Regions from separate parts of the Pseudomonas ekonensis genome, predicted to be linked through region 4. Evidence: predicted binding sites of a transcription regulator. Region 4 holds the regulator's gene; each other region holds the start of a gene.

Region 1 (7,690 bases), 1.1 Mb from region 4:
AGCTCAAGCGCCTGGGCTACAAGACCGCGATCCTGTCCGGCGGCTTCACCTACTTCGCCAAGCAACTGCAGGCCAAGCTCGGCATCGACTACGTGTTCGCCAACGAACTGCAAGTGGTCGACGGCAAGTGCACGGGCGTGGCGGTCGAGCCGATCGTCGACGCCCAGCGCAAGGCCGACCTGCTCAAGGAACTGGCGCACAAGGAAGGCCTGCGCCTGGAGCAGACCATCGCGGTGGGCGACGGCGCCAACGACCTGCCGATGCTGGCCATCGCCGGCCTGGGCGTGGCGTTCCGGGCCAAGCCGCTGGTCAAGCAGTCGGCCAAGCAGGCGATTTCCACCCTGGGCCTGGACGGCGTGCTGTACCTGTTGGGTTTCCGCGACCGCGACGGGCAGCTCTGACGGGTACGCTGCCCGCAAGGGCTTGTGGCAAGGGAGGTTGCTCCCTTGCCATCTTCACAGCGACTTCCACAACGAATCGAATTCCTCCTCGCTCCCGCCGTTCTGCGCGGCCTCCAGCGAGCGGTAGGCGAACTGGTTGAAGCTGTGGGTGCTGGCCACCCGCCGGTCCAACCCTGCGCGGTGCTCTTGCCCCAGCGTATTGATCAGCACCTTGTTGCCCTCCTGAAACGGCAGGCGCGGCGCCAGCAGCGTCGCCGGCAGGTCGATCGCGCTGATCTGCGGCAGCAGCAGGCCGCGCAGGTAATGGCTGTGGTCGTCCCGGGTGCGCACCAGTTGCAGCCCGCAGGGCTGGGCATGGGGCGCCACCAGTTCGATGCCCATCTGCGTGCCGCCGTCGCGCACCTGGCGGATCCAGCGCACTACGGCGATGCTCCAGCCCTGGTTCGCGCTGTCCTGGATGCCGACCATTTCGCCTGCCTGCAATTCGGCGGGCACTTCCTTGGGCCATGCCAGGCAATAGCCGCCGGGGCTGTGGTTGATCACCGGCAAGGCGTAGGTCGGGTAATGCGGCGGGTTGTCGGCGTCGTCACTGTCGTCGGCCAGCGGTTCGTAGCTGATTTCCTCATACGGCAGCAATCCGTCGGACGGGCTCTGGGGCGCCGCATCGAAGGCCTGGCTCCAGCTGTCCTTTTCGCTCCTGGCCACCGCCTGGCTGAAGTTCGCCGTGCGGGCGCCGGGATGCCTGAGCAACTCGCTGAACGTGCGCTCACCCCCTAAATAGAAATGCAGCGCACTCATGCCGATGCACACGGTCAGGTTGCCCTGACCGACGGTGCGCTGGAAGCTGCGTTCGGCCGTCTGCCCCCAAGTGGCGTGCAGGTGCTGCAGGCTGTCGTGGCTCAGGCCCGACGGCACCGGCAGCGGGTTCGGCGTGTCCTGGTGCAGCAGGTGGGCTTCGATGGCGTCCACCAGGGGCTGCGGGTCGAAGCCGAGCAGGCCGGCCTGCTGCTCGCTGCGGAACATGCTGCGGTAGCGCGGTCCTGTGTCGAGTTCGGCCGAGGCGGCGAACAGGCCGTCGCCCGTCACCCCGGGATGCAACTTCAGCCAGGCGGTCCACGGCTCCAGCACTTCCCCGAGCCGGGCGATCTGGTTCTGGCGCAGTTGGTTGCAGCGGGCGCTGCCCAGCAGCAGGGCGGCGATGTAGGTCTGTTCGACGCTCAGCTCCGCCGTGAGGCTGGCCAGGTCGTCGCGCACCCGCCGATGCTGCAGCTGCAGCCAGGCAGCGGTGTGGAACAGCTGGTGCAGCTCGAACCACAGGCCCTCCGGAGCCGGGCTGTAGAGTTGCGTGGCGCGCAGCAGTTGGCCCTTGAGCGCATGGGTGGCCCGTTGCAGCGCGGCGCTGAGCAGGGCGGCGCGAGGGTTGGCGTATTTCGGCGCGATCCGCAGGACGATCTGTTTGTAGCCGGTCGCCAACTGGCCCTGGAGGGCCTGGCACAGGTTGCTGATCTTGCGTGAGCGGTCGTCGAGCATGATCGCCTGGTGCAGGAAGTGCCGCTCCAGGTGCTGGCAGACGAAATACACCTCAGGGCGCAGCAGCTCCAGCAGTTGCAGGCGGTTGTCGCTGGGGGTGAGCAACTGGTTGAGTTCGCCCAGCCCCTGGTAGAGCTGGCGCGCGGTCTCGCCGATGTTGGCCTTGGGCAGGGCGGCGATCCAGCGCTTGAGGTCGCGTGGGGCGGGGTCGCAGAAGGTCAGGCGCAATTGGGTCGGGACAGGGGCCTGCAACTGCGGTTGGAGTCGAGGTTCGCTCATGCCGTGACGGCCTCCGGCGGCGAATGGGGCAATGCCCAGAACTCTAGCAGTTGTGCTCTGCTTCGCCGGTTTGCGGAAGGTTTTTTGCGTTCGGAAGGCGGGAAGGCAAGGTGCGCCGCGCCCCTTCGCAACGGTGCGAAAGGGCGCGGCGTCAGGCTCAGGCGTTCGGCAGGGCGAGGGCCTGGCCCATCTGCACCGCAGAACCGGCGGACAGGGATTCGACCCACTTCACCTGGTCCGGGCCGAACAGCACGATCGCGGTGGAACCCAGCTTGAAGCGCCCCAGTTCCGCACCTTTTTCCAGGTGGATCGGCGCACGGGCGGCTTCGTCGTAGCGGAAGGTCTTCAGTTCGCGCTTGGGCGGGGTCACCAGACCGGCCCAGACGGTTTCGATCGACGCGACGATCATCGCGCCCACCAGCACCACGGCCATCGGTCCGCGCTCGGTGTCGAAGATGCACGCCACGCGCTCGTTGCGGGCGAACAGCTCAGGCACGTTCTCGGCGGTGGTCTGGTTGACCGAGAAGATGCGCCCGGGGATGTAGACCATCTCGCGCAGGGTGCCGGCCAGCGGCATGTGCACGCGGTGGTAGTCCTTCGGCGACAGGTAGATGGTGGCGAAATCGCCGCCCATGAACGGCGCGGCGTTGGCCGCGTCGCCGCCCAGCAGCTCCAGCACGCTGAAGTTGTGGCCCTTGGCCTGGAACACGCGGCCGTGCTCGATCGGGCCGAGCTGGCTGACGGCGCCGTCGGCAGGGCTGAGGACCGCGCCCGGCGTCGTGTCCAGCGGACGCGCGCCGTCCTTCAGGGCCCGGGTGAAGAAGGCGTTGAAGTGCTCGTAGGCCGTCACGTCCTCCACCAGCGCCTGGGACATGTCCACCTGGTAACGCTTGGCGAACCAGGTGGTGAAGGCATTCTTGAGCCAGCGTACGCGGCACTCGGCGATGCAGCCGGCCAGGCGCGACAGCAGGTGGTGGGGCAGCAGGTACTGGCTGAGGATGAACAAACGCTCTTTCATTGACTGTCCTTAAAAACCTTTAAAGCTCGACGGGCGTGTCGGGGTGGTTGCCCCATTCGCCCCAGGAACCGGCGTAGCCCTTGACCCGCGGATAACCGAGGGACTTGGCCACCAGATAAGTGAAGCCCGACCGGTGGTGGGTCTGGCAGTGGGTGATGATTTCTTTGTCCTTGGTGATGCCGAGGCCTTCGAGGATTTCCGGCATGTCGGTGCGGATGCGCAACTGGCGCGCCCGGTCCATGCCGGCGGTCCATTCGAAATTGACCGCGCCGGGGATGTGCCCGCCCTTGGCCGCCAGCACTTTCTCGCCGGAGTATTCCAGCGGCCCGCGGGCGTCCCAGATCGCCAGGTCGGCGGCGCCGAGGCGGCTTTGCAGGTACTCGCGGGTGGCGGTGGGCTCTTCGTGCAGGGTCAGGGGCACCGGGCCGCCGACCGCTTTGGGCACCTGGATCGACATCGGCGAGCCTTCCGCCAGCCAGGCCGGCAGGCCGCCGTCCAGGTAGTGGTAGTGGTGGTGGCCGATCACGTCGAGCATCCAGATGAAGCGCCCGGCCCAGCCGCCGCCTTCGTCGTCGTAGACCACGTAGACCGCATCCGGGCGGTGGCCCAGTTCGCCGAACAGTTCTTCGAGCTTGTCCCGGGACGGCAGCAGGCCCGGCGCCGGCAACTGGCCGAGCTGGGTGCGCTTGGGGTCGACGAAGCGTGCGCCGGGAATGTGCCCCTCGGCGTAGCGGGCAGGGCTGGTCAGATCCACCAGGATCAGGTTGGGGGCATCGAGGCGCGGGAGCAGGTCGCTCGGCTCGATCACCAGCGCCAGGCCAGAGAAGTCAGACATGTGAGGTCTCCAGAGCACAAAGGGAAACGATTGTAGCTGTCATTGGCTGCGGTGGCTAAAGCTGTGCAGGGCTTTCTCGATGCACTGCGCGGTTTTGCCGAAGGCCTGCACGGTGACGTCGGCGAACGGCCCGCCGCCCTGGTCGGCGACCACGATCATGATCACCCGGCCGTTGTTCACCAGCGAGCGCAGGAACAGGTGTTCGCCGCGGAACAGCGTGCGCAGCGCCGGCGGCAGCAGGGCGGAGAACTGCGCGTTGTTGTCCGGGGTGATGCGCACCTGGGCCTGCTGCGCGAGCAGGCGCTGCAGCACGGTGCTCTGGCTGACCGCAAAATTCAGCGCGGCGGCCTCCGGCGGCAGCCCGGCCGTCTGGTGCACGCGCAGGTTGGAATGGGTGCGGTCGGCCATCAGGATCATCACCCGGCGCATGCCGCTGGCCACCAGGGCGTCGCGGGCGGCGATGGTCAGGTGCATGGCGTTGGTGAAGCGGCTTGGCTCGGCCAGCAGCTCGGCGCATTGCCGGCGCCATTTGGCCAGCTCTTCGGCGCTGGGGGCGGCGGGCGGCAGCAGTCCGGCCGGGACGCGGCGGGTGCCCCACGGCCAGAGCAGCGACACGGCGGGGTGCCACAGGTCCGGCATGAAATGCTGGCGCGCGCTGTTGGCGGCCTGCTGGTGCAGTTGTTGCTGCACCTCGTCCATGGGGATCTGCAGGTAGAGGCTGGTCAGGTACTGCCAGCGCTCGCTGTGGGGGCAGTCCCAGGCCTGCTGCGCCGACAGCGCCAGGCCATTGGCCAGCAGCACCGTGTTGGCCGGCTGGTTGAGCCAGTGGCGCAGGGTCGGGTCGTCGTCGAGGCGGTTCTGCTGGCGCAGCGGATGCTCGCTGTCGCGGGCGATGCGCAGCACCTTGACCAGTTCGCGCCGCTCGTTGAGCAGCAGCCGGTAGCCCTGCTGCACCCAGATCGGCAGACGCCAGGCATCGACCAGCGCCTGGCCGATCTTCAGCAGGCGCACGCCGAACAGTTGCCGCTCCACGTTGCGGGCCGATTCGCCCTTGTGGATCACCCGCAGTTCCCATTCTTCAAGCAGTTTGGGGTGGGTCAGCGCCAGGGGCCACAGCGGCGACAGGAACAGCAGGCTGCCCCAGTGGATGTCCTGCCACAGCCGCGCCAGGCGGCCGGCGAAGAAGCCGTTGGCCTGTTGCGTGGCGTGCTGGCTGATCATCTGCAGCTGGCGCAGGGCCTGGGGAATCTGCCCGTCGGGCTCGGCGGGCAGGCGCGCAAGCAGTTCTTCGGTGCGGGCCAGGCCCAGGCGGTTGATGGCGACTTCGAGGTTCTCCGCCGGCTCCGCCATGCTGCCCTGGGTGTGGCGGTTGGCTTCGCGGATGATGCTCAGGGCCAGCGCGGGGCTGTCCTGCATCAGGTTGGCGATGTCGCGCAGCGAGCTGCGGTTGTCGCGGATCGCCCGGCAGACGCGGTCGTGGGCCGACTGCGGCACCGGCAGGCGGACGCCGTCGAGCAGCTTGACCCAACCGTCGAGGGTATTCGGTGTTGCGTGTGGGACGTTCGTTTCATTAGCCATGTCGGGACGGGATCTTGATCTGCAAAAGACGCGCCCGGCATGGGCTAAATTGGCTTTTCGCCTGAACTGCCTATAGTCTGGCGCAGTTTTGCCGATAAGTAGAAGAAGAGATTTTTTAACTTCCGAATATGACCTTGAACCCGACTTAAACAAGTACTTTCTATCTATGGCTAAAATTATCGGCATCATCGTCGTATTCGCGAGCGTGCTCGGCGGATACGTGCTTTCCCACGGCAAGATCGCGGCCCTGATCCAGCCCTTCGAGGTGATGATCATCGGCGGCGCGGCCCTCGGCGCCTTCCTTCAGGCCAACCCCGGCTACATGACGATGCACGTGTTCAAGAAAGCCTTGGGCATGTTCAGTTCGCGCTTCAGCCACACTTTCTACCTGGAAGTGCTGGGCCTGATCTACGAGATCCTCAACAAGAGCCGCCGCGAAGGCATGATGGCCATCGAAGGCGACATCGAAGACGCCGCCGCGAGCCCGATCTTCGCCAAGTACCCGGCCGTGCTCAAAGACGAGCGCATGACCGCGTTCATCTGCGACTACCTGCGCATCATGTCCTCCGGCAACATGGCCCCGCACGAGCTCGAAGGCCTGTTCGACATGGAACTGTTCAGCCTCAAGGAAGAACTGGAGCACCCGTCCCACGCGGTCAACGGCATCGCCGACGGCATGCCCGGCTTCGGTATCGTCGCGGCGGTACTGGGTATCGTGGTGACCATGGCCTCCCTGGGCGAAGGCGACCAGAAATCCATCGGCCTGCACGTGGGTGCGGCGCTGGTCGGTACCTTCTTCGGTATTCTCGCGGCCTACGGCTTCTTCGGCCCGCTGGCCCATTCCCTGGCCCATGACGCCAAGGAAGAGCTGAACGTCTACGAAGCCATCAAGGCCTCGCTGGTGGCTTCGGCTTCCGGCATGCCGCCGTCGCTGGCCGTGGAGTTCGGCCGCAAGGTCCTGTACCCGGCGCACCGTCCGAGCTTCGCCGAGCTGGAACAAGCGGTTCGCGGTCGTTAAGCCATGGAAAACAACCAGCCGATAATCATCAAGCGCGTCAAGCGCTACGGTGGCGGACATCACGGCGGCGCCTGGAAAATCGCCTTCGCCGACTTCGCCACGGCGATGATGGCGTTCTTCCTGGTGCTGTGGCTGCTGTCCACCGCCACCCCCGAACAGAAGATCGCTATCGCCGGTTACTTCAAGGATCCGGTCGGCTTCTCCGAAAGCGGTACGCCGTACATCATCGACCTGGGCGGCACGCCGACCCTGGCGCCGGAAAACACCCTCAACCCTGAGGTGAAGTCGCAGCCGCAGCCGGACAAGGTCACGGTCGACACCGAGCAGGTCGAGGGCATGGCCGAGCAGGTCGAGAAGGAACGCCTGGAGCTGTTGCTGCAGGAACTGCAGAACAAGGTCGAAGAGAACCCGCAGCTGCAGAAGTTCAAGGATCAGATCCTGTTCGAGATCACCCCGAACGGCTTGCGCATCCAGATCATGGACGCCGAGAACCGGCCGATGTTCGACTCGGGCTCTGCGCGCCTGAAGCCGTACTTCGAAGACATCCTGCTGGCCATGGCCGACACCATCAAAGCGGTGCCGAACAAGATCAGCATCAGCGGCCACACCGACGCCAAGCCTTACGTGGGCAACGGCGACTTCGGCAACTGGGAGCTGTCGGCCAACCGCGCCAACGCCGCCCGGCGTGCCCTGGTGGCGGGCAGCTATCCGGAGTCGCAGGTGGCGCGGGTGGTGGGTTATGCCTCGTCGGCGCTGTTCGACAAGGAAAACCCGTTCAACCCGGTCAACCGCCGCATCGACATCGTGGTGCTGACCAAGAAGGCCCAGGCCGCCATCGAAGGCTCCCAGGGCGCCGACCCGGCGAAACCGGCCGACGGCCAGGAAGGCGCCGCACCGGCCACCCCGGCCGATCCGAACGCCTTGCCGGCGGATCAGCAACCGGTGGCGCCGCACGAGTTGCGCGAACGGCTGAACCTGTTCGACGACCCGCTGCCGAAACCGACCGAGCCGGGCGCCCATGCGCCGGCTCC
Region 2 (7,690 bases), on a different contig from region 4:
GCCCAGGCGAAATGGAACCACTTCGAGTTCCAGCTGGGGCGCATGAGCGGGCTCGACCGTGCCGCGAAGAAAATCCAGCTGGCCGCCACCTACGACGAAAACGGCATCGAACTGGTGCCCGCCCGGGAAGTGCCCTATGACTCCCTGGTGATCGCCGTCGGCAGCACCACCAACGATTTCGGCACCCAGGGCGCGGCGCAGCATTGCCTGTTCCTCGACACCCGCAAACAGGCCGAGCGCTTCCACCAGCAGTTGCTCAACCACTACCTGCGCGCCCATGCCGGCCAGAACGAAAGCGACGAGCAGATCAGCGTGGCCATCGTCGGCGCCGGCGCCACCGGCGTCGAACTGGCGGCCGAGCTGCACAACGCCGCCCATGAGCTGGCGGCCTACGGCCTCGACCGGATCAAGCCGGAAAACATGCACATCACCCTGATCGAAGCCGGTCCGCGGGTGTTGCCGGCCCTGCCGGAGCGGATCAGCGGCCCGGTGCACAAGACCCTGGAAAAGCTCGGGGTCAACGTGATGACCAACGCGTCGGTCAGCGAAGTCACCGCCGACAGCCTGATCACCGCCGACGGCAGCCAGATCAAGGCCAGCCTCAAGGTCTGGGCCGCCGGGATCCGCGCGCCGGGCTTCCTCAAGGACATCGACGGCCTGGAGACCAACCGCATCAACCAGCTGCAGGTGCTGCCGACGCTGCAGACCACCCGCGACGAGAACATCTTCGCCTTCGGCGACTGCGCCGCCTGCCCGCAACCGGGCACGGACCGCAACGTGCCGCCCCGCGCCCAGGCTGCGCACCAGCAGGCGTCGCTGCTGGCCAAGTCGCTGAAGCTGCGGATCGAAGGCAAGGCGTTGCCGGAGTACAAGTACACCGACTACGGCTCGCTGATTTCTCTGTCGCGCTTCTCGGCGGTGGGCAACCTGATGGGCAACCTGACCGGCACAGTGATGCTGGAGGGCTGGCTGGCGCGGATGTTCTACGTGTCGCTGTACCGCATGCACCAGATGGCGCTGTACGGGCCGTTCCGCACGGCGATGCTGATGCTCGGCAGCAAGATCGGCCGGGGCACCGAGCCGCGCCTGAAGCTGCATTGATGTAGAAGCCTGCAGGAGCGAGCCTGCCCGCGATGCGGTGATCCAGACGAAATGATCTCGCCTGGGCCGACGCCACCGCGAGCAGGCTCGCTCCCACGCAGTGACCGCAGATCCTGATTTCACCCACCCAACCCTGTGGGAGCCAGCCTGCTGGCGATGACGCCGGTGAGGTCGACACCGGGCTGGATCAAGCCGCTAATGTTCGACCCGCACCAGAGCCAGTGTTTCTCACTGTATCCCGCCCCCGCATTTCCCGCCTTCGCTTACAAACGCCTCGCCCCGCGACACAGTCGCGATACATCGGCGCCGCCTAATGGCCACACCCGAGCGCACCCGCGCCGGCAAATGCCCTTAACGCGTGGTTGCACTGAGCAACCGTAGGAGAATGCAATGTCCCGTACCTCGAAAATCGGCAAGAACTCCATTGGCCTGGTCGGCGCCGTGCTGGCCGGCGGCCTGATGCTTTCCGGCTCGGTGTTCGCCGCCCAGCCGCTGGCCCAGGGCTACATGGTCGCCTCGGCCGAAACCTCGGTGAAGACGCCGGAAGGCAAATGCGGTGAAGGCAAATGCGGCGATGCCTCGATGGCCAAGACCGACACCGATGGCGACGGCAAGGTGTCCCGCGCCGAGTTCCTGAAGGTCGCGCCGAAATCCGACTTCGACAAGATCGACACCAACCATGACGGCTTCATCGACGAGCAGGAAGCGTACAACAACGTCAAAGCCAACTTCGAAGCCAACGGCAAGAAAATGCCCAAAGGCCTGTTCGAACACCTGAAAGATCAAGACGGCGCCTGATTGCCCGCCTGATGTCCGACACACAGCCGCGCATTCTCCTACGAGAAGCGCGGCTTTTTCGTGCCCGCAGAAGTCAGAGGCGGAAACGCCGCACCATACCCTGCAAGGCATTGGCCAGTTGCGACAGCTCATGGCTGGAGGCGCTGGTCTGGTCGGCCCCGGCCGCCGAGCGCACCGACAGGTCGCGGATGTTCACCAGGTTGCGGTCCACTTCCCGCGCCACTTGCGCCTGCTCTTCGGCGGCGCTGGCAATCACCAGGTTGCGCTCGTGGATCTCGTGCACCGAGGCCGTGATGGTCTGCAGCGCCTCGCCCGCCCGTTCGGCCAGCACCAGTGTCGTGGCCGCTCGGGAGGCGCTGGCCTGCATCGACTCCAGGGCCAGGCCCGATCCGCTGCGCATGCCTTGCACCATCTGTTCGATTTCCTGGGTCGACTGCTGGGTGCGGTAGGCCAGTGCCCGCACCTCATCGGCCACCACCGCAAAACCCCGGCCGCTCTCGCCCGCCCGCGCCGCCTCGATGGCGGCGTTGAGCGCCAGCAGGTTGGTTTGCTCGGCGATCGCCCGGATCACGTCGAGCACTTTGCCGATGTCCTGAGACTGGTCGGCCAGGGACTGCACCAGCTCGCCGGTGTGCTGCACTTCGCTGACCAGGGCATTGATGGCCTCGGCGGTCTCGCCGACCCGCTCCTGCCCCAGGTGCGCCGACTCGCTGGACTGGCGCGTGGCGTCGGAGGTGGACACGGCATTGCGCGCAACCTCCTCCACCGCCGTGGTCATCTCGTTGACCGCCGTCGCCGCCTGTTCGATTTCATTGTTCTGCTGTTGCAGGCCCTGGGTGCTGTCGAGGGTGACGGCGTTCAGCTCATCGGCCGCGGTGGCCAGTTGCGTGGCCGAACCGCTGATGCCCTGCAGGGTCTCGCGCAGGTTCTGCTGCATGGTCGCCAGCGCCTTGAGCAGGCGGCTGACCTCGTCGTTGCCGCGGGCTTCGATCGGACGGGTGAGATCGCCGCCGGCCACGCTTTCGGCGGCGTCCACCGCGCTCGCCAGCGGACGCACGATGCTGCGGGTCAGCAACATGGCCAACGCCACGGTGGCCAGGGCCGCCAGCACGATGAACAGGCTGACGATGGTGCGCGAGGTCTCGTAGTGCGCGGCGGAGTTCTGGCTCTCGGCGGCGACCTGTCGGGTGAACAGATCCGCCAGGTCGCTGAGCTGCTTGCCGGAGCCGTCGACCACGGTCTTCATGTCGACCAGCAGTAGCCTGGTCAGCTCATCGCGCTTGCCTTGTTCGGCGAGGACGAAGGATTGGGCGATGCCGGTGCGGTAGGCGGCGAAGGTTTTCTTGAACTGGTCGTACAACTGCTGCCCCTCAGGGGTGACCACCAGCTTGTCGTAGGCGGCGATCTTCTCGCTCAGCTCCTTGTCGCGGGTGTCCATCTGGCTGCGGTAGGCGGCGACGTTCTTCGGATCCGGATCCAACGCCATGCGCAAGGAGATGGTGCGGATGCGCAGCATGATCTCGCGGATTTCGTCACCGCCACGGATGCTCGGCAGCCATTGGGTTTCCACCGCGACCTCGCTGTCGCGGATGCTCGACATCTGCCCCAGCGAAAACACCCCGAGCAGCGCCACCAAAACCGCGATCACAGCGAATCCCAGTGCGGCACGGGGAGCAATGTTCAACTGACGAAGCAACATGACGAACGCCCTTTTTCTTGTATTGGCCAGGTTAGAGGGCGAACGGCACGGCGGCCTGCCCCTCTTTTGCTAGCGGGCTATCGGCAAGTTGTACGATGACTTGAATGAAATTGCGTTTCTGACGGGCAAAAAAAATCCCCGCATCTTTCGATGCGGGGATTTCTTTGTATGGTCGGGGTAAGGGGATTCGAACTCCTGACATCCTGCTCCCAAAGCAGGCGCGCTACCGGACTGCGCTATACCCCGGTAAAAAAAAGGCACCTTCGAAAGGCGCCTTCTGCGAACAGAGCTTTTGGCGTCTGATCTTAAGATTCGATTCCAGCGAACTGGTTTCAAAAATGGTGGGTCGTGTAGGATTCGAACCTACGACCAATTGGTTAAAAGCCAACTGCTCTACCAACTGAGCTAACGACCCAAATATGGTCGGGGTAAGGGGATTCGAACTCCTGACATCCTGCTCCCAAAGCAGGCGCGCTACCGGACTGCGCTATACCCCGGTTTGAAATTGGCTCCGTGACCAGGACTCGAACCTGGGACCCAATGATTAACAGTCATTTGCTCTACCGACTGAGCTATCACGGAACTACATATTTCAAGTTACAACAGTGAGGCTTGCCTCACCTCCGCCACCCGTTCGCATCGCTGCGTTCGTGTGTCTGAGGCGCGCTATTCTACAACCTAGAACACCTCTGTCAACCCCCTAAATTGCTTTCAAGTTAATGATTTGCAACTTATTTCGGATTTCAACTCAGTGAGCTGAAGCCCTGCGGGTGACTGACTGCGGGGCGCACTTTACAAGCCTTTTCCTTTGAGTTCAACAGCCTGGCGAAAAAAAAGGCCTCGCGATGGGCGAGGCCTTCTTCTTTGGCGCCGAGCGTCAGCTGAACGCGATCTCGTCGTTCTCCACCACACCGGTCGCCGTTTCGCCCGGCATGAAGCGTCCGGACAGGATCAACTGCGCCAGCGGGTTCTCGATCCAGCGCTGGATCGCCCGTTTCAGCGGACGTGCGCCATAGACCGGGTCGTAGCCGACGGCAATCAGCTTGTCCATCGCCTCCGGGCTCAGCTCCAGCTTCAGCTCGCGCTCGGCCAGACGGCTGCGCAGGCGGCCCAGCTGGATCTCGGTGATGCCGGCGATCTGATCCCGCGCCAACGGCTCGAAGATCACCACTTCGTCGACCCGGTTGATGAACTCCGGCCGGAAGTGGGTGGAAATCGCGTCCATCACCGCCGCACGCTGGGCCTCGCGGTCGCCCACCAGTTCCTGGATCTGCATCGAGCCGAGGTTGGAGGTCATCACGATCACCGTGTTGCGAAAATCCACCGTGCGCCCGTGGCTGTCGGTCAGGCGTCCGTCCTCCAGCACTTGCAGCAGGATGTTGAACACGTCCGGGTGGGCCTTCTCGACTTCGTCCAGAAGGATCACCGAGTACGGCTTGCGCCGAACCGCTTCGGTCAGGTAACCGCCCTCTTCATAGCCCACGTAGCCCGGCGGCGCACCGATCAACCGCGCCACGGAGTGTTTCTCCATGAACTCGGACATGTCGATCCGCACCATCGCCTCTTCGGTGTCGAAGAGGAACTCGGCCAGCGCCTTGCACAGCTCGGTCTTGCCGACCCCGGTCGGGCCGAGGAACATGAACGAGCCGCTCGGCCGGTTCGGATCCGCCAGCCCGGCGCGGGAACGCCGCACGGCGTTGGCCACCGCCACCACCGCCTCGTCCTGGCCGATCACACGCTGATGCAGCAGGCTTTCCATCTTCATCAGTTTGTCGCGCTCGCCTTCGAGCATTTTCGACACCGGGATGCCGGTCCACTTCGACACGACTTCAGCGATTTCCTCTTCGGTCACCTTGCTGCGCAGCAACTGGTTCTCGCTCTTGCCGTGCTGGTCGACCATCTGCAGGCTGCGCTCCAGGTCCGGGATCACCCCGTACTGCAGCTCGGCCATGCGGTTGAGGTCGCCCTTGCGCCGCGCCGCTTCCAGTTCCTGGCGGGACTGCTCGATCTTCTGCTGGATCTGCGCAGAGCCCTGGACTTCGGCCTTTTCCGAGTTCCAGATCTCTTCCAGGTCCGAATACTCGCGCTCGTGGCGGTCGATTTCTTCCTGAAGCTTCTCCAGGCGCTTCTTCGCCGCGTCGTCGCTTTCCTTCTTCAGCGCCTGGGATTCGACCTTCAGCTGAATCAGGCGGCGCTCCAGACGGTCCAGCACTTCGGGCTTGGAATCGATTTCCATGCGGATGCGGCTGGCGGCCTCGTCGATCAGGTCGATGGCCTTGTCCGGCAACTGCCGGTCGGTGATGTAGCGATGGCTGAGCTTCGCCGCCGCGATGATCGCGCCGTCGGTGATCGCCACCTTGTGGTGCACCTCGTAGCGCTCCTTCAGGCCGCGCAGGATCGCGATGGTGTCCTCTTCGCTCGGCTCGTCCACCAACACCTTCTGGAAACGCCGCTCAAGGGCCGCGTCCTTCTCGATGTACTGGCGGTACTCGTTGAGCGTCGTGGCGCCCACGCAGTGCAGTTCGCCGCGGGCCAGGGCCGGCTTGAGCATGTTGCCGGCGTCCATCGAGCCTTCGCCCTTGCCGGCGCCGACCATGGTGTGCAACTCGTCGATGAACAGGATGATCTGCCCTTCCTGCTTGGACAGTTCGTTGAGCAGCGCCTTGAGCCGCTCCTCGAACTCGCCGCGGTACTTGGCGCCGGCGATCAGCGCGCCCATGTCCAGCGACAGCAGACGCTTGCCGCGCAGGCCGTCCGGCACTTCGCCGTTGATGATCCGCTGGGCGAGGCCTTCGGCGATGGCGGTCTTGCCCACGCCAGGCTCGCCGATCAGCACCGGGTTGTTCTTGGTGCGGCGCTGCAGGACCTGGATGGTGCGGCGGATCTCGTCGTCACGGCCGATCACCGGGTCGAGCTTGCCGTCTTCGGCGCGCTTGGTCAGGTCGATGGTGTACTTGTCCAGGGCCTGGCGCGATTCCTCGTGGTTGGCGTCGTTGACCGCCTCGCCGCCGCGCAGGTTGTTGATCGCGTTCTCCAGGGCCTTCTTGCTCACGCCCTGGCCGAGCAGCAGCTTGCCCAGCTTGCTGTTCTCGTCCATGGCGGCGAGCAGCACCAGCTCGCTGGATATGAACTGGTCACCCTTCTGCTGGGCCAGGCGGTCGGCCTGGTTGAGCAGGCGCGCCAGGTCCTGCGACATGTTGACGTCGCCGGTCGGGTTCTGGATTTTCGGCAGTTGGTCGAGCTCTTTGGTCAGCTCTTTGCGCAGGCTGTTGACGTCGAAGCCCACCTGCATCAACAGGGGTTTGATCGAGCCGCCCTGCTGTTCGAGCATGGCCTGCATCAGGTGCGCAGGTTCGATGCCCGGATGGTCGAGGCCGACGGCCAGGGATTGGGCATCGGACAGGGCCAACTGAAGTTTGCTGGTTAAACGGTCTATACGCATGGGGTCACCTTCCTTTTGAGCAGGTCGGATCTAGGAAACCATCCTGAATGAAGAAACCTGCCAGATACCGCTATAGATGCGGCCGATTCTGGAAGATTCAAGCGTCAGGGGATTGATGCAGGTCAGACAAGCTTAGCGGGTGCCCGGGCGGGCCGATGCGTTTCCGTTTGACGGTCGGTTGCCGGCCTCGGGCGACGCGGCATGGCAGAAACCGGCGCCTTCAGACGGCGCCGCCGGGGGCCTCCAGCCACACCAGCGAGGCGAAGCGCCCGGTGCGCGATGCGCGGCGGTAGGAGAAGAAGCGCGGGTCGCTGACGGTGCAGAAACCGCCGCCGTACACCGCCGTGACACCCCGCTCGGCCAGGCGCAGGCGCGCCAGCAGATAGATGTCGGCCATGAACTTGCCGGCGTTTTGGCTCGGGACAAAAGCGGCTGCCGCGGCGGGTAATTGATCGACGAAGACTTCCCGCACTTCCGGGCCCACTTCGAAGGCCTGCGGGCCGATGGCCGGGCCAAGCCACACCAACACGTCATCAGGCGCGGTGCCCAGGGTGTCTAGGGTGGCTTCCAGCACGCCGGCAGCCAGACCGCGCCAGCCGGCATGGGCGGCGGCGACGCGGGTGCCCGCACGGTCGCAGAACAGCGCCGGC
Region 3 (7,690 bases), on a different contig from region 4:
AGGCCGTGGCCCTGCAAGACATCCAGAACGATCCCGACCGCCTGCGCCAGCCGATGCGCAGGGTCGGCGGCGAGTGGCTGCCCATCGAGTGGGACGAGGCGTTCGCCCTGGTGGCCGAGCGGCTGGCGGCCATCCAGGCGCGTCACGGCCAGAACGCGGTCGCCGTATACCAAGGCAACCCCAGCGTGCACAACTACGGGCTGATGACCCACAGCAACTACTTCCTCGGCCTGCTGAAGACCCGCAACCGCTATTCCGCGACGTCGGTCGATCAATTGCCCCATCACCTGTCCAGCCATCTGATGTACGGCCACGGTCTGCTGCTGCCGATCCCGGACATCGACCACACCGCGTTCATGCTGATCCTGGGCGGCAACCCGCTGGCGTCCAACGGCAGCATCATGACCGTGCCCGACGTGGAGAAGCGCCTGAAGGCGATCCAGGCCCGGGGCGGCAAAGTGGTGGTGGTCGATCCCCGGCGCAGCGAGACGGCGGCCATGGCCGACCAGCACCTGTTCGTGCGGCCCGGCGGCGATGCGGCGCTGCTGTTCGGCCTGCTCAACACATTGTTCGATGAAGGCCTGACCCGCGACAGTCATTTGCCGGTCAGCGGCCTCGATGATGTGCGTGCGGCGGTGGCGCCGTTCAGCGCCGAAGCCATGAGCCCGCTGTGCGCGGTGCCGGCGCAGCAGATCCGCCAGTTGGCCCGGGATTTCGCGGCCGCGCCCAGCGCCGTCTGCTACGGCCGCATGGGTGTTTCGACCCAGGCGTTCGGCACCGTGTGCCATTGGCTGGTGCAATTGATCAACCTGGTGACCGGCAACCTCGACCGCGTCGGCGGCGCCCTGTGCACGGAGCCGGCGGTGGACCTGGTGGCGTCCACGTCCGGCGGGCACTTCAACAAATGGCAAAGCCGCGTGTCGGGGCGCCCGGAATACGGCGGCGAGCTGCCGGTGTCGGCGCTGGCCGAGGAAATGCTCACCGAAGGCGAAGGCCAGATCCGCGCGCTGATCACCGTGGCCGGCAACCCGGTGCTGTCCACGCCCAACGGCCGGCAGCTGGAACAGGCGCTGGACGGGCTGGAGTTCATGGTCAGCGTCGACCTGTACATCAACGAGACCACGCGCTACGCCGACCTGATCCTGCCTTCGACCTCGGCGCTGGAGAACGATCACTACGACACCACGTTCAACCTGTTCGCGGTGCGCAACGTCACCCGCTTCAACCGGGCGATCCTGCCCAAGCCGCAAGGCGCGCTGCACGACTGGGAGATCTTCGTCGGCCTGGCCAAGGCCTTTGCCGAAAAGACCGGCAAGGAACTCAAGCCGACCATGGCGCCGGCGCAGATGATCGACATGGGCCTGCGCATGGGCCGGTACGGCGACGCGTCGGCGCAGAGGCTGTCGCTGGCGACGCTGGCCGACCATCCCCACGGGTTCGACCTGGGGCCGTTGCAGCCTAACCTGGCGGCGCGGCTGAAGACCGCCGACGGAACGATCCAGGCCGCACCGGCGCCGATCCTCGCTGACCTTGCCCGGTTCGCCGCCCAGCGGGCGCCGGCTCCCGACGAGTTGCTGATGATCGGGCGCCGTCATGTGCGCAGCAACAACTCCTGGATGCACAACTTCCATCGGCTGGTGAAGGGCAAGCCGCGGCATCAGTTGCTGATGCACCCGGATGATCTCGCCGCGCGTGGCTTGAGCGACGGGCAACGGGTGCGGGTGAGTTCGCGGGTCGGCCAGATCGAGGTCGAGGTGCTGGGCAGCCTGGACATGATGAAAGGCGTGGTCAGCCTGCCGCACGGTTGGGGGCATGCGCGCCCGGGCGTGCAGATGGCGATCGCCAGCGGCCAGCCGGGCTCCAGCGCCAACGATCTGACCGATGAGTGCCAGCTCGACGAGCTGTCGGGCAATGCGGCGCTCAACGGCGTGCCGGTGACGGTGGCGGCGGCGTGAACAAGTCGGCGGGGAGACCGAGCAGGGCGCTCGGGATTCCGTTACAATGCGCCACCGTGCCGACCCATGAGTCGGAAAGTTCAGCCGAGGTGCTCCATGGATATCATCGAAACGATTAAAGAGCAGATTGCCAACAACACCATTCTGCTTTACATGAAAGGCTCGCCGAATGCCCCGCAGTGTGGCTTCTCCGCGAAAGCCGCGCAGGCCGTGATGGGCTGTGGCGAGAAGTTCGCCTACGTCGACATCCTGCAGAACCCGGAAATCCGCGCCAACCTGCCCAAGTACGCCAACTGGCCGACGTTCCCGCAGCTGTGGGTCGCCGGTGAACTGGTCGGCGGCAGCGACATCATGGCTGAGATGTTCGCCAACGGTGAGTTGCAGACCCTGATCAAGGACGCGTCCGCCAAGGCTGCTGCGGCCAAGACCGACGCTTGATCCTTGCCCTCGGGTTCCGGCATCGGCCGAAACCCGGGCGCCAACGAAAAGCCCCGCCTCTCGAAAGAGGGCGGGGCTTTTTGTCGGGTCGCGTTCAGCGGGCGGTCAATTACTCGTCGTCGCCCATCTGCGACTGCAGGTAGTTCTCCAGGCCGATCTTGTCGATCAGGCCGAGCTGGGTTTCCAGCCAGTCGATGTGCTCTTCTTCGGATTCAAGGATGTCTTCGAGCAGTTCACGGCTGCCGAAGTCGCCGACGGATTCGCAGTGGGCGATCGCCACTTTCAGGTCGGCGTGGCCGGTGCGCTCGATCTTCAGGTCGCATTCCAGCATTTCCGGGGTGTTCTCGCCGATGAACAGCTTGCCCAGGTCCTGCACGTTCGGAATGCCTTCCAGGAACAGGATGCGCTTGATCAGCTTGTCCGCGTGCTTCATCTCGTCGATGGATTCTTTGTACTCGTGCTTGCCGAGCTTGTTCAGGCCCCAATCTTCATACATGCGCGCATGCAGGAAGTACTGATTGATCGCGACCAGTTCATTGGCAAGGATCTTGTTGAGATGCTGGATGACTGTAACGTCGCCTTTCATGATGGGAGTCCTGCCCTGTAATAGCTGTATATAGGGCAGAGTTTGATCCCGACAATTACGGGTGTCAAACCTAAGTTATTGAATAATATATGAAATTTAATCGGAATAAGAATGTTTGTGTTCTGCGTCTAGACGCTAAGCGATTGATTTACGGGCATAAAAAAACCGGACATATGTCCGGTTCTTTGAATGGGGGGTGTTTATGCGGCGGTAAATTCTACCGGATAAGGGATCGCGGCCTGGGCGGTCTGCAGCTTGGTCAGGGTTTCGCGGACCACTTCCTTCGCCAGGCAGGCGCATTTGCCGCATTGGCTGGCCACGCCGGTGGCCTGACGGACTTCCTTATAGCTGCAGCAGCCTTCATAGATCGCTTCGCGGATCTGTCCGTCGGTGACGCCAGTGCAGAGGCAAACATACATAAGGGATAACCGTCGCTGGTGGTGACTCGATTGCGATGGATCTTAATGTTAACGAGAATGATTGTCAAAGTGCTTTCCCTGGCGTTTTTGACACGGCGACGGATGGCTGACGAACGGCGATGTGTGGCCCGTTGCCTGCACCGTGCCGGGGCCCGCCCGCGAAAAACCTTTAAGGACAGGGCAAACGTGCAGTGTATGATGGTCGCCCCTTGCGAAGAGGATCCGTGTCACAGGGCTGTCGCCTGAGGGTGGCAGGCTGGCCCGGACCCTGAACTTCAAGTCTATACACCAGGAGATATCCATGAGCGTACTCGTAGGCAAACAAGCCCCTGACTTCACCGTACCGGCCGTACTCGGCAATGGCGAGATCGTCGACAGCTTCACCCTGTCCTCGGCCATCAAAGGCAAATACGGCCTGGTGTTCTTCTACCCGCTGGACTTCACCTTCGTCTGCCCGTCCGAGCTGATCGCCCTGGACAACCGCATGGCCGACTTCAAGGCGCGCAACGTGGAAGTGGTCGCCGTGTCGATCGACTCGCACTTCACCCACAACGCCTGGCGCAACACCCCGGTCAACAACGGCGGCATCGGCCAGGTGAAATACACCATGGCTGCCGACATGAAGCACGAAATCGCCAAGGCCTACGACGTTGAGTCCGAAGGCGGCGTGGCTTTCCGTGGCGCGTTCCTGATCGACGACAAGGGCGTCGTCCGCTCGCAGATCGTCAACGACCTGCCGCTGGGCCGCAACATGGAAGAGCTGATCCGTCTGGTCGACGCGCTGCAGTTCCACGAAGAGCACGGCGAAGTCTGCCCGGCCAACTGGAAGAAAGGCGACAAAGGCATGAACGCTTCGCCGGAAGGCGTTGCGGCTTACCTGACCGAGAACGCTGCCGCCCTGTAAGGCGCAACGTCGAGGCACAAAAAAACCGGCTCCAGTGGCCGGTTTTTTTGTGTGCGGGATTTGTCAGGCGCCGATCAGTCGTCGAAGTCTTCCCAGCCGCCCATCTGCTTCCAGCGGTTGACGATGCCGCAGAACAGCTCGGCGGTCTTCTCGGTGTCGTAACGCGCCGAATGCGCTTCACGGCCGTCGAAGTCGATGCCGGCCGCCTGGCAGGCCTTGGCCAGAACGGTCTGGCCGTAGGCCAGGCCGGCGAGGGTCGCGGTGTCGAAGCTGGAGAACGGATGGAACGGATTGCGCTTCATGTCCAGGCGCGCAACCGCCGCGTTGAGGAAGCCCAGGTCGAAGCTGCTGTTGTGACCCACCAGGATCGCCCGCTTGCAGCCGTTGGCTTTCAGCGACTTGCGTACGCCGCGGAAAATGTCGGTCAGCGCAGTCTCTTCGCTGACCGCCATGCGCAGCGGGTGATCGAGCTTGATCCCGGTGAACTCCAGTGCGGCCGGTTCGATGTTGGCGCCTTCGAACGGCTCGACCCGGAAGAAATAGGTGTGGTCCGGGTACACGAAACCCTTTTCATCCATGGCGATGGTGGTCGCGGCGATCTCCAGCAACGCGTCGGTGGCCGAGTTGAAGCCGCCGGTCTCTACGTCGACGACGACCGGCAGGTAGCCGCGGAAACGCGCTGCCATCGGATGGCGTGCGCCGCCGCCCTGACCGTCCAGTTCATCGTCGAAATGGTCTTCACTCACGCGTGTTCCTCCAGCAGGCGCCAGCGCAGTTTTTCACCGGCGCGCAGCGGGATGACGTTCAGCTCGCCGAACGGCAGGCTGGCAGGGGCGGTCCATTCTTCGCGGACCAGGGTGATGCGGTCGGTGTTGGCCGGCAACCCGTAGAAGCGCGGGCCGTTGAGGCTGGCGAACGCTTCGAGCTTGTCCAGCGCGTTGCGCTGTTCGAACGCTTCGGCATACAGCTCGATGGCGGCGTAGGCGGTGTAGCAGCCGGCGCAGCCGCAGGCGGCTTCCTTGGCGTGCTGGGCGTGCGGCGCCGAGTCGGTGCCGAGGAAGAACTTCGCGCTGCCGCCGGTGGCCGCGTCCAGCAGGGCTTCCTGGTGCGTGTTGCGCTTGAGGATCGGCAGGCAATAGAAGTGCGGCCGGATCCCGCCCACCAGCATGTGGTTGCGGTTGTAGAGCAGGTGATGGGCCGTGATGGTCGCGCCGACGTTGGCCGAGGCCTCGTTGACGAACTGCACGGCGTCGCCGGTGGTGATGTGCTCGAACACGACCTTGAGGGTCGGGAAACGCTCGACCACGCGGCGCATGTGCTCGTCGATGAAGATCTTTTCGCGGTCGAACACGTCGACGTCGCCACGGGTGACCTCGCCGTGGATCAGCAGCGGCATGCCGACTTCGGCCATGGCCTCCAGCGCCGGGAAGATCTTGTCGATGCTGGTGACCCCGGAGTCGGAGTTGGTGGTCGCGCCGGCCGGGTACAGCTTGGCGGCGTGCACGAAGCCGGTGGCCTTGGCCTGACGGATCTCTTCAGGCTGGGTGCGGTCGGTCAGGTACAGCACCATCAACGGTTCGAAGCGGCTGCCGGCCGGACGGGCAGCGAGGATCCGCTGACGGTAGCCGTCGGCCTCGGCGGCATTGCGCACCGGAGGTACCAGGTTGGGCATGATGATGGCGCGGCCAAAGGTGCGCGCGACATCCGCAACGGTATTGGTCAACACGGCACCATCGCGAAGGTGGATGTGCCAGTCGTCGGGACGCAGCAGGGTCAGGCGGTCGGACATGAGGGGATTCCAGGCGGGTCAAACTGTAGGGAATGCTACCGGAAAAGACACTTGCAGGCACTCGCTATCAAGTTTTGCGAAAAGCGACCGATAGACATCAGGTATGCCGTAAACATGTGTGTGTCGGTCCTTTTGTAACAGGAACCCATGGAGCCTCCCGTGCGCCAGCGTTATTTAGCCTTGCTCAGTGTGTTCGCCAGCCTTCCCGCGATGGCGCTCACGTACCAGACCCGTCTGGAGAACATTGAGTGGACGGTCGAAGGCGACAAGTTCGAATGCCGCCTGACGCAGCCGGTCACCGACTTCGGCTCGGGGCAGTTCGTGCGCAAGGCCGGCGAGCAGGCGACGTTCCGCCTCAACGCCTACAACGCCATGCTCGGCGGCGGTTCGGCGACGTTGCTGGCGGCCGCCGCGCCGTGGCAGCCGGGACGCGACGACATCAACCTGGGCACCGTCAGGCTGGGCAGCGGCAACGTGCTGTTCAACAGCTCCCAGGCCCAGGCCGGGCGCCTGATCAGCGGCTTGATGGACGGCCGCAGCCCTGTGGTGCGGCACGCCTCGGGCGATGGCCGGGTTTCGGAAGTGCGTTTGCTGCCGGTGAAGTTCAGCAAGGCGTTCAACGATTACCAGACCTGCGTGGCCAAGCTGCTCCCGCAGAATTTCGACCAGGTCAAGCAATCGCAGATCGGCTTCCCCGGCGAAGGCACCGAGCTGGACGCCGCCGCCAAGGCCAAGCTGCAAGTGATGCTCGAATACATGAAGGCCGATCCGACGGTCAACCACATCGAGCTCGACGGCCATTCCGACAACAGCGGCAACCGCCTGACCAACCGCGAACTGTCGCGCCGCCGGGCGCTGGCGGTGGTGGATTTCTTCAAGGCCAACGGCATCCAGGAATCGCAGATCACCGTGCGCTTCCACGGCGAACGCTACCCGCTGGTGCCCAACACCAACGCCGCCAACCGGGCGAAGAACCGCCGGGTCAACGTGCACCTGGCACGGGTGGCGCCGACAACGGCCCCGGCGCCTCAGGCCAGCACACCCGCCAACGCCGCAGCGACGTCCTGACCTGCGGCGCATCGTCGCGCCCTCGACAGATTCTGTCGCTTTGTCGTCTTAAGCTGTCGCGCCTCTGTAAATTATCGCGTTTGAGCGGTAGACTCCTCGGCTTTCCGTACAACCCCGTGGAGTGATGGCATGGCGGACGTAAACAAGGTCGTTCTGGCGTATTCCGGCGGCCTGGACACTTCGGTGATCCTCAAGTGGCTGCAGGATACTTATAACTGTGAAGTGGTGACCTTCACCGCCGACCTCGGTCAAGGCGAAGAGGTCGAGCCGGCCCGCGCCAAGGCCCAGGCCATGGGCGTCAAAGAGATCTACATCGACGACCTGCGCGAAGAGTTCGTGCGCGACTTCGTGTTCCCGATGTTCCGCGCCAACACCGTCTATGAAGGCGAGTACCTGCTGGGCACCTCCATCGCCCGTCCGCTGATCGCCAAGCGCCTGATCGAGATCGCCAACGAAACCGGCGCCGACGCCATTTCCCACGGCGCCACCGGCAAGGGCAACGACCAGGTGCGTTTCGAGCTGGGCGCCTAT
Region 4 (7,690 bases):
GACGTTCGGGTCCATGCCCTTGCCGTCGTCGGAGATCGACAGCAGGATGTGGTCGCCTTCCTGCTCGGCCGCCAGGATCACCTTGCCGCCGCGGGGCTTGCCCGACTCTTCGCGCTCTTCCGGCGACTCGATGCCGTGGTCGACCGCGTTGCGCACCAAGTGCACCAGCGGGTCGGCCAGCGCCTCGACGAGGTTCTTGTCCAGGTCGGTCTCTTCGCCGACCAGTTCCAGGTTGATCTCTTTCTTGAGCTGGCGCGCCAGGTCGCGGACCAGGCGCGGGAAGCGGCCGAACACTTTCTTGATCGGCTGCATCCGGGTCTTCATCACGGCGGTCTGCAGGTCCGCGGTGACCACGTCGAGGTTCGACACGGCCTTGGACATGGCTTCGTCGCCGCTGTTGAGGCCCAGGCGCACCAGACGGTTACGCACCAGCACCAGCTCGCCGACCATGTTCATGATCTCGTCGAGGCGCGCGGTGTCGACCCGCACGGTGGTCTCGGCTTCGCTGGTCGGTTTTTCCGGCGGTGGCGCGGCCGGGGCACGCGCTGCCGCTGGCGCGGCCGCAGCAGCCGGCTTCGGCGTTTCGGCCTTGGCCTCAGGCGCCTTGGCGGCCGGTTTCGGCGCCGCAGCAGCGGCCGGGGCCTTGGCAGCCGGCGCGGCAACCGCAGCAGTGCTGCCCGCCGTCACCGGCGCACCGGTGTTGACGTCGGTGAACTTGCCTTTGCCGTGCAGCTCGTCGAGCAGCGACTCGAATTCGTGGTCGCTGATCAGGTCGCTGCCGGCGACAGCGGCGGCCGGTGCGGCAGCAGCCGGGGCCGGAGCCGACGCGATCGCCGATTCCAGCGCTTCGACGGCGAAGTTGCCTTTGCCGTGCAACTGGTCGAGCAAGGCTTCGAATTCGTCGTCGGTGATGTCCGAGCTGTCGCCCGCCGCCGGGGCCGCCGCAGCGGGTGCCGCCGGGGTGACCGCCTCAGGTGCGAACTGGCCTTTGCCGTGCAACTGATCGAGCAGCGACTCGAACTCGGCGTCGGTGATTTCGTCGCTGGCCGCTTCGTCGCCCGCAGGCGCAGGTGCGGCGGCAGCCGCCGGGGCCTCGGCTTCGGCCTTGACGGCGCTCAGCGAGTCCAGCAGTTGTTCGAATTCGTTGTCGGTGATGTCGCCCGAGGCGCTTTCGGCAACCGGCTCCTCAACCACTTCCGCAGCGGCAGGCGCGGCCTCATCGGCCGACTGCGGCTCGGCCAGGCGGGCCAGGGCCGCCAGCAGTTCCGGGGTGGCGGCGGTGATCGGGCTGCGGTCGCGGACTTCGCCGAACATGCTGTTCACCGAGTCCAGCGCCTCAAGCACCACGTCCATCAGTTCCGCATCAACGCGACGCTCACCCTTGCGCAGGATGTCGAACACGTTCTCGGCGATGTGACAGCACTCCACCAGCTCGTTGAGCTGAAGGAAGCCGGCGCCCCCTTTTACAGTGTGGAAACCGCGAAAAATTGCGTTGAGCAAGTCTGCGTCGTCCGGACGGCTTTCCAGCTCGACCAGTTGTTCGGACAGTTGCTCAAGAATCTCGCCGGCCTCAACCAGGAAATCCTGAAGGATCTCTTCATCGGCGCCGAAGCTCATTAATGGGGTGCTCCTACAGGTCTAAAAACCCAAAAAAACTCAAAATCCAAGGCTGGATAACAAATCGTCCACATCGTCCTGACCGGACACAACGTCTTCTCGTTTATCGGCATGAATCTGCGGACCTTCACCCTGCGAGAGATGTTTTTGCGGATCTTTTTCGGCAAGCATCGCCGCACGGTCATGTTCGATGCCCGCAAAGCGGTCCACCTGACTGGCCATGAGCACGAGCTTGAGCAGATTGCTTTCGACTTCGGTGACCAATTGGGTCACGCGCTTGATCACCTGACCGGTCAGGTCCTGGTAATCCTGGGCCAGCAGGATGTCGTTCAGGTTGCCCGACACCGCCCGGCTGTCCGCGCTGCTGCGCGCCAGAAAACCGTCGACCCGGCGCGCCAGTTCGCGGAACTCTTCGGCCCCGACCTCGCGACGCATGAACCGGCCCCAATCGGCGCTCAGCGCCTGGGCTTCGTCAGCGAGCGCGTTGACCACCGGCGTTGCGCTCTCCACCAGATCCATGGTGCGGTTGGCGGCGTTCTCGGTCAGCTTGACCACATAGCCAAGGCGCTCGGTCGCATCGGTGATCTGCGACACCTCTTCGGCCTGGGGCATGTGCGGATCGATATGGAAATTGACGATCGCACTGTGCAGCTCGCGCGTGAGCTTGCCCACTTCCTGGTACAGGCCGCGGTCACGGGTCTGATTGAGCTCATGGATCAGTTGCACGGCCTCGCCGAACTTGCCCTTTTCAAGGCTGTCGACCAATTCGACCGCGTGTTTTTTCAGCGTCGACTCGAAGTCGCCCTGTGAAGACTCTTTATGCTCCATAGCTCCCCCGCGCGTTCATCAGCCGATGCGTTCGAAAATCTTCTCGATCTTTTCTTTCAAAGCCTGGGCCGTGAATGGTTTGACCACGTAGCCGTTGACGCCGGCCTGGGCCGCTTCGATGATCTGCTCGCGCTTGGCTTCCGCCGTCACCATCAGGACCGGCAGGTGCTTGAGGCGCTCGTCGGCGCGCACCTTGCGCAGCAAGTCGATGCCGGTCATGCCGGGCATGTTCCAGTCGGTGACCAGAAAATCGAAGTGCCCGCTTTCCAGCATCGGCAACGCGGTGTTGCCGTCGTCGGCCTCGGCGGTGTTGGTGAACCCCAGGTCACGCAGCAGGTTCTTGATGATCCGCCGCATCGTTGAGAAATCGTCAACGATGAGGATTTTCATGTCTTTGTTCAATTCGACCTCCAAGCAGTCTTAAACGCGCCCGGCAACGGGACGCGCCATTTCATTCAATCCGGCAAGGCACTCTCGATGACTGTCTGGAGCACAACGGATCGAGACCGGTGCCGCTCACCACCGCACCAGCCTCGTTCGCAGTGTCCCCACACTGCCTTCAGCGCGCTCGCCACTCCCCCAAACGCCCCCGCAAACGGGCCGCGCACTGGCTGTGCAACTGGCTGACCCGCGATTCGCTGACGCCAAGGACCTCACCGATTTCCTTGAGGTTCAGTTCCTCGTCGTAGTACAGCGCCAACACCAGTCGCTCGCGCTCCGGCAAATTGGCAATCGCGTCCGCCAGCGCCGCCTGGAAGCGTTCGTCTTCCAGATCGCGCGACGGCTCAAGATGAGCGCTGGCGCCATCCTCATGCAGCCCTTCGTGTTCGCCGTCCTGCAGCAGGTCGTCGAAACTGAACAGCCGGCTGCCCAGGGTGTCGTTCAAAATCCCGTAGTAATCGTCGAGACTCAATTGGAGTTCGGCCGCAACCTCGTGATCTTTAGCGTCACGGCCGGTTTTAGCTTCAATCGCGCGAATCGCGTCGCTGACCATGCGGGTATTGCGGTGGACCGAGCGCGGTGCCCAGTCCCCTTTGCGCACCTCGTCAAGCATCGCGCCGCGGATCCGGATGCCCGCGTAGGTCTCGAAACTGGCGCCCTTGCTGGCGTCGTATTTGTTCGAGACCTCGAGCAGGCCGATCATCCCGGCCTGGATCAGGTCTTCGACCTGCACGCTGGCCGGCAACCGCGCCAGCAAGTGGTAGGCGATGCGCTTGACCAGCGGCGCATAACGCTCGATCAGCTCGTACTGCGCATCGCGCGCCGACTTCTTGTACAGGTTCATACCGCTGGCGGTCATAGCACAGGCCCTGCCGTTTGCTGCACGAGACGCTCGACGAAAAACTCGAGGTGGCCGCGCGGGTTGGCGGGCAGCGGCCAGGTGTCGACCTTTTGAGCGATCGCCTTGAAGGCCAGGGCGCACTTGGAACGCGGGAAGGCTTCATAGACCGCACGCTGCTTCTGCACCGCCTTGCGCACGCTTTCGTCATAAGGCACCGCGCCGACGTATTGTAGGGCGACGTCCAGGAAGCGATCCGTGACCTTGGTCAACTTGGCGAACAGGTTGCGCCCTTCCTGCGGGCTCTGGGCCATGTTGGCCAGGACGCGGAAACGGTTCATGCCGTAGTCGCGGTTGAGCAGTTTGATCAGTGCGTAGGCGTCGGTGATGGAGGTCGGCTCGTCGCAGACCACCAGCAGCACCTCCTGGGCGGCGCGCACGAAACTGACCACCGAGTCACCGATGCCCGCAGCGGTGTCGATCACCAGCACGTCGAGGTTGTCGCCGATGTCGCTGAAGGCCTGGATCAGGCCGGCATGCTGGGCCGGGCTCAGGTGCACCATGCTCTGGGTGCCTGAGGCGGCCGGCACGATGCGGATCCCGCCGGGGCCCTGCAGCAGCACGTCGCGCAGCTCGCAGCGGCCTTCGATCACGTCGGCCAGGGTGCGTTTGGGTGTGAGGCCCAGCAGAACGTCGACGTTCGCCAGACCCAGGTCGGCGTCCAGCAGCATGACCCGACGGCCAAGCTCTGCCAGCGCCAGGGACAAGTTCACTGACACGTTAGTCTTGCCGACGCCACCTTTGCCGCCGGTCACCGCGATCACCTGTACGGGATGCATGCTGCCCATGTTATTTCTTTACCTTGTCTTGCATAGACGGAGGCCACATTACTGGCTGCGCGTTCACGACCGGAACAATGCGTGGCAGGCCATCGATGTAGGTACAAAAACTGTTCATTACCTCAGCCGACCTGCTTGGTCGGGCTGTGGTAGATATCAGCGAACATGTCGGCCATGGCTTCTTCGCTGGGTTCTTCCTGCATTTGCACGCTGACGGCGCGGCTGACCAGTTGGTGACGGCGCGGCAGATGCAGGTCATCCGGGATCCGCGGGCCGTCGGTCAGGTAGGCGACCGGCAGTTCGTGGCTGATCGCCAGGCTCAGCACTTCGCCGAGGCTGGCCGTCTCATCCAGTTTAGTCAGGATGCAACCGGCGAGCCCGCAACGCTTGTAACTGTGATAAGCGGCCGTCAGCACCTGTTTCTGGCTGGTGGTGGCCAGAACCAGATAGTTCCTGGAGCGGATGCCGCGGCCGGCCAGGCTTTCCAGCTGCATGCGCAGCGCCGGATCGCTGGCCTGCAGGCCGGCGGTGTCGATCAGCACCACGCGCTTGCGCAGCAGCGGGTCCAGCGCCTGCACCAGGGACTGGCCCGGATCGACGTGGGTCACCGACACATTGAGGATCCGGCCCAGGGTCTTGAGCTGTTCCTGGGCGCCGATGCGGAAGCTGTCCATGCTCACCAGGGCAATGTTCTGCGCGCCGTACTTGAGCACGTAACGCGCCGCGAGCTTGGCCAGGGTGGTGGTCTTGCCCATGCCGGCGGGGCCGACCATGGCGATCACCCCGCCCTCTTCCAGCGGTTCGACCTCCGGCACGCCGATCATCCGCGCCAGGTGCGCCAGCAGCATGCGCCATGCCTGGCGCGGCTCCTCGACGTCGCTGATCATCGCCAGCAGGTCGCGCGACAGCGGGCCCGACAGGCCGATGCGCTGCAGGCGGCGGTACAGGTTGGCCTGGGCCGGACGGTTGCCCTGCAACTGGTTCCACGCCAGGGTGCCGAGCTGAACTTCCATCAGCTCGCGCAGGCTGTTGAGCTCCGAACGCATCGAGTCGAGGGCGCGCGGATCGACACCGGCCGGGGCCGGCGCAGGCGCCGGTGCGGGACGGGCCGGTGCGGCGTAGGCCGGCTCCGACAACGGTTCGGCGGCGGTCAGCGGCAAGCCGGCGGTCAACGGCAGCCCGGCGAACAACTGACGGTTGGTGTTGCCGTCGGCTTCGCCGCGCAGGCTCAGCTCGGCCTGGGCGGTGACGATGCGCGACTGGGTCTTGCGCAGCTCGTCTTCGAGTTCCATGTTCGGCACGCGCGGGGCCAGCGCCGACAGTTTGTAATCCAGCGCCGCGGTCAGCTCGACACCGCCGGCGATGCGGCGGTTGCCGATGATGGCGGCATCAGCGCCCAGCTCATCACGAACCAGCTTCATGGCCTGACGCATATCGGCGGCGAAAAAACGCTTAACTTGCATAAACCACTACCTCAGCCGTTGGGCCCTACTGTCGCAACGATGGTCACTTGCTTGTTGTCCGGAATTTCCTGGTAGGCCAGCACGTGCAGTCCGGGAACTGCCAGGCGACCGAAGCGCGAGAGCATCGCGCGGACCGGGCCTGCCACCAGCAGGATCACCGGTTGGCCTTGCATTTCCTGACGCTGGGCCGCTTCGATGAGCGAACGCTGCAGCTTCTCGGCCATGCTCGGCTCCAGCAGAACGCCCTCTTCCGAGCCTTGTCCTGCCTTTTGCAGACTATTGAGCAAAATTTGTTCCAACCTTGGTTCCAAGGTGATCACAGGCAGCTCGGACTCAGTGCCTACAATGCTTTGGACGATGGCGCGGGATACGCCGACCCGCACGGCCGCCACCAGCGCGGCGGTATCTTGACTCTTGGCGGCGTTGTTGGCGATCGCTTCGGCGATGCTGCGGATGTCGCGCACCGGCACGTGTTCGGCCAGCAACGCCTGGAGCACCTTGAGCAACTGCGACAGGGTGACGACCCCCGGCACCAGCTCTTCGGCCAGCTTCGGCGAGCTCTTGGCCAGCAGGGTCATCAGTTGCTGCACTTCCTCGTGGCCGATCAGTTCGCTGGAGTGCTTGTACAGAATCTGGTTCAGGTGGGTCGCCACCACGGTGCTGGCGTCGACCACGGTGTAGCCGAGCGACTGCGCCTGGGCGCGCTGGCTGACTTCGATCCACACCGCCTCAAGGCCGAAAGCCGGATCTTTGGCGGTGATGCCGTTGAGCGTGCCGTAGACCTGGCCCGGGTTGATCGCCAGTTCGCGCTCCGGGTAGATCTCGGCTTCGGCGAGGATCACGCCCATCAGGGTCAGGCGGTAGGCGCTCGGCGCCAGGTCGAGGTTGTCGCGGATGTGCACGGTGGGCATCAGGAAGCCCAGGTCCTGGGAGAGCTTCTTGCGCACGCCCTTGATCCGCGCCAGCAGTTGCCCGCCCTGGTTGCGGTCCACCAGCGGGATCAGGCGGTAGCCGACTTCCAGGCCGATCATGTCGATCGGCGTCACATCGTCCCAGCCCAGCTCCTTGGTCTCCAGGGCGCGGGCCGGCGACGGCAGCAGTTCCTGCTGGCGCTTGACCTCTTCCAGAGCCTGCACCTTGGCCACGTTCTGCTTCTTCCAGAACAGGTAGGCGCCGCCGGCCGCCAGGGCCGCCATGGTCAGGAAGGAGAAGTGCGGCATGCCCGGCACCAGCCCCATGATCGCCATCAGGCCGGCCGCGACGGCCAGCGCCTTGGGCGAGGCGAACATCTGGCGGTTGATCTGCTTGCCCATGTCTTCGGAACCCGAGGCACGGGTCACCATGATCGCGGCGGCGGTGGACAGCAGCAGTGATGGCAATTGCGCCACCAAACCGTCACCGATGGTCAGCAGGGCGTACACCTTGCCGGCGTCGGCGAAGGTCATGTTGTGCTGGAAGATACCGACGGCCATGCCGCCGATCAGGTTGATGAACAGGATCAGCAGGCCGGCGATGGCGTCACCGCGCACGAACTTGCTGGCACCGTCCATCGAACCGTAGAACTCCGCCTCCTGGGCCACTTCCGCCCGGCGGGCCTTGGCCTGGGTCTGGTCGATCAGGCCGGCGTTGAGGTCGGCGTCGATCGCCATCTGCTTGCCGGGCAT

The links. The regulator FliA, encoded in region 4, starts transcription of late flagellar genes. The targets are predictions, from matches to a motif close to CTAAAGTTTNNNNNNNNNNNGCCGNTAA.
Region 1: motA (flagellar motor stator protein MotA) is a predicted target of FliA. The motif match lies at 5,712-5,739, and genes of this name have one in related genera.
Region 2: KVG96_RS01410 (methyl-accepting chemotaxis protein) is a predicted target of FliA. The motif match lies at 3,676-3,703, and genes of this name have one in related genera.
Region 3: KVG96_RS03030 (flagellar protein MotY) is a predicted target of FliA. The motif match lies at 6,158-6,185, and genes of this name have one in related genera.

Annotation. Positions count from the first base shown of each region.
Region 1 is NZ_JAHSTS010000002.1:1,960,549-1,968,238, reverse strand. Features, by position in the region: gene serB (phosphoserine phosphatase SerB) at 1-401, shown strand, start outside; gene KVG96_RS22000 (cyclic-di-GMP receptor FimW-related protein) at 456-2,210, opposite strand; gene asd (archaetidylserine decarboxylase) at 2,368-3,228, opposite strand; gene rhdA (thiosulfate sulfurtransferase) at 3,248-4,063, opposite strand; gene KVG96_RS21985 (HDOD domain-containing protein) at 4,103-5,641, opposite strand; gene motA (flagellar motor stator protein MotA) at 5,808-6,659, shown strand; gene motB (flagellar motor protein MotB) at 6,663-7,690, shown strand, end outside.
Region 2 is NZ_JAHSTS010000001.1:277,483-285,172, reverse strand. Features, by position in the region: gene KVG96_RS01420 (NAD(P)/FAD-dependent oxidoreductase) at 1-1,101, shown strand, start outside; gene KVG96_RS01415 (HvfA family oxazolone/thioamide-modified RiPP metallophore) at 1,492-1,899, shown strand; gene KVG96_RS01410 (methyl-accepting chemotaxis protein) at 1,973-3,598, opposite strand; tRNA gene KVG96_RS01405 (tRNA-Pro) at 3,768-3,844, opposite strand; tRNA gene KVG96_RS01400 (tRNA-Lys) at 3,938-4,013, opposite strand; tRNA gene KVG96_RS01395 (tRNA-Pro) at 4,019-4,095, opposite strand; tRNA gene KVG96_RS01390 (tRNA-Asn) at 4,105-4,180, opposite strand; gene clpB (ATP-dependent chaperone ClpB) at 4,476-7,040, opposite strand; gene pgeF (peptidoglycan editing factor PgeF) at 7,261-7,690, opposite strand, start outside.
Region 3 is NZ_JAHSTS010000001.1:641,793-649,482, forward strand. Features, by position in the region: gene KVG96_RS02995 (molybdopterin oxidoreductase family protein) at 1-1,955, shown strand, start outside; gene grxD (Grx4 family monothiol glutaredoxin) at 2,052-2,393, shown strand; gene bfr (bacterioferritin) at 2,503-2,979, opposite strand; gene KVG96_RS03010 (bacterioferritin-associated ferredoxin) at 3,180-3,398, opposite strand; gene KVG96_RS03015 (peroxiredoxin) at 3,700-4,302, shown strand; gene rnt (ribonuclease T) at 4,377-5,048, opposite strand; gene pyrC (dihydroorotase) at 5,045-6,091, opposite strand; gene KVG96_RS03030 (flagellar protein MotY) at 6,251-7,159, shown strand; gene KVG96_RS03035 (argininosuccinate synthase) at 7,289-7,690, shown strand, end outside.
Region 4 is NZ_JAHSTS010000002.1:846,833-854,522, forward strand. Features, by position in the region: gene KVG96_RS16855 (chemotaxis protein CheA) at 1-1,617, opposite strand, end outside; gene KVG96_RS16860 (protein phosphatase CheZ) at 1,657-2,445, opposite strand; gene KVG96_RS16865 (chemotaxis response regulator CheY) at 2,464-2,835, opposite strand; gene fliA (RNA polymerase sigma factor FliA) at 3,005-3,745, opposite strand; gene fleN (flagellar synthesis regulator FleN) at 3,742-4,572, opposite strand; gene flhF (flagellar biosynthesis GTPase FlhF) at 4,686-6,026, opposite strand; gene flhA (flagellar biosynthesis protein FlhA) at 6,038-7,690, opposite strand, start outside.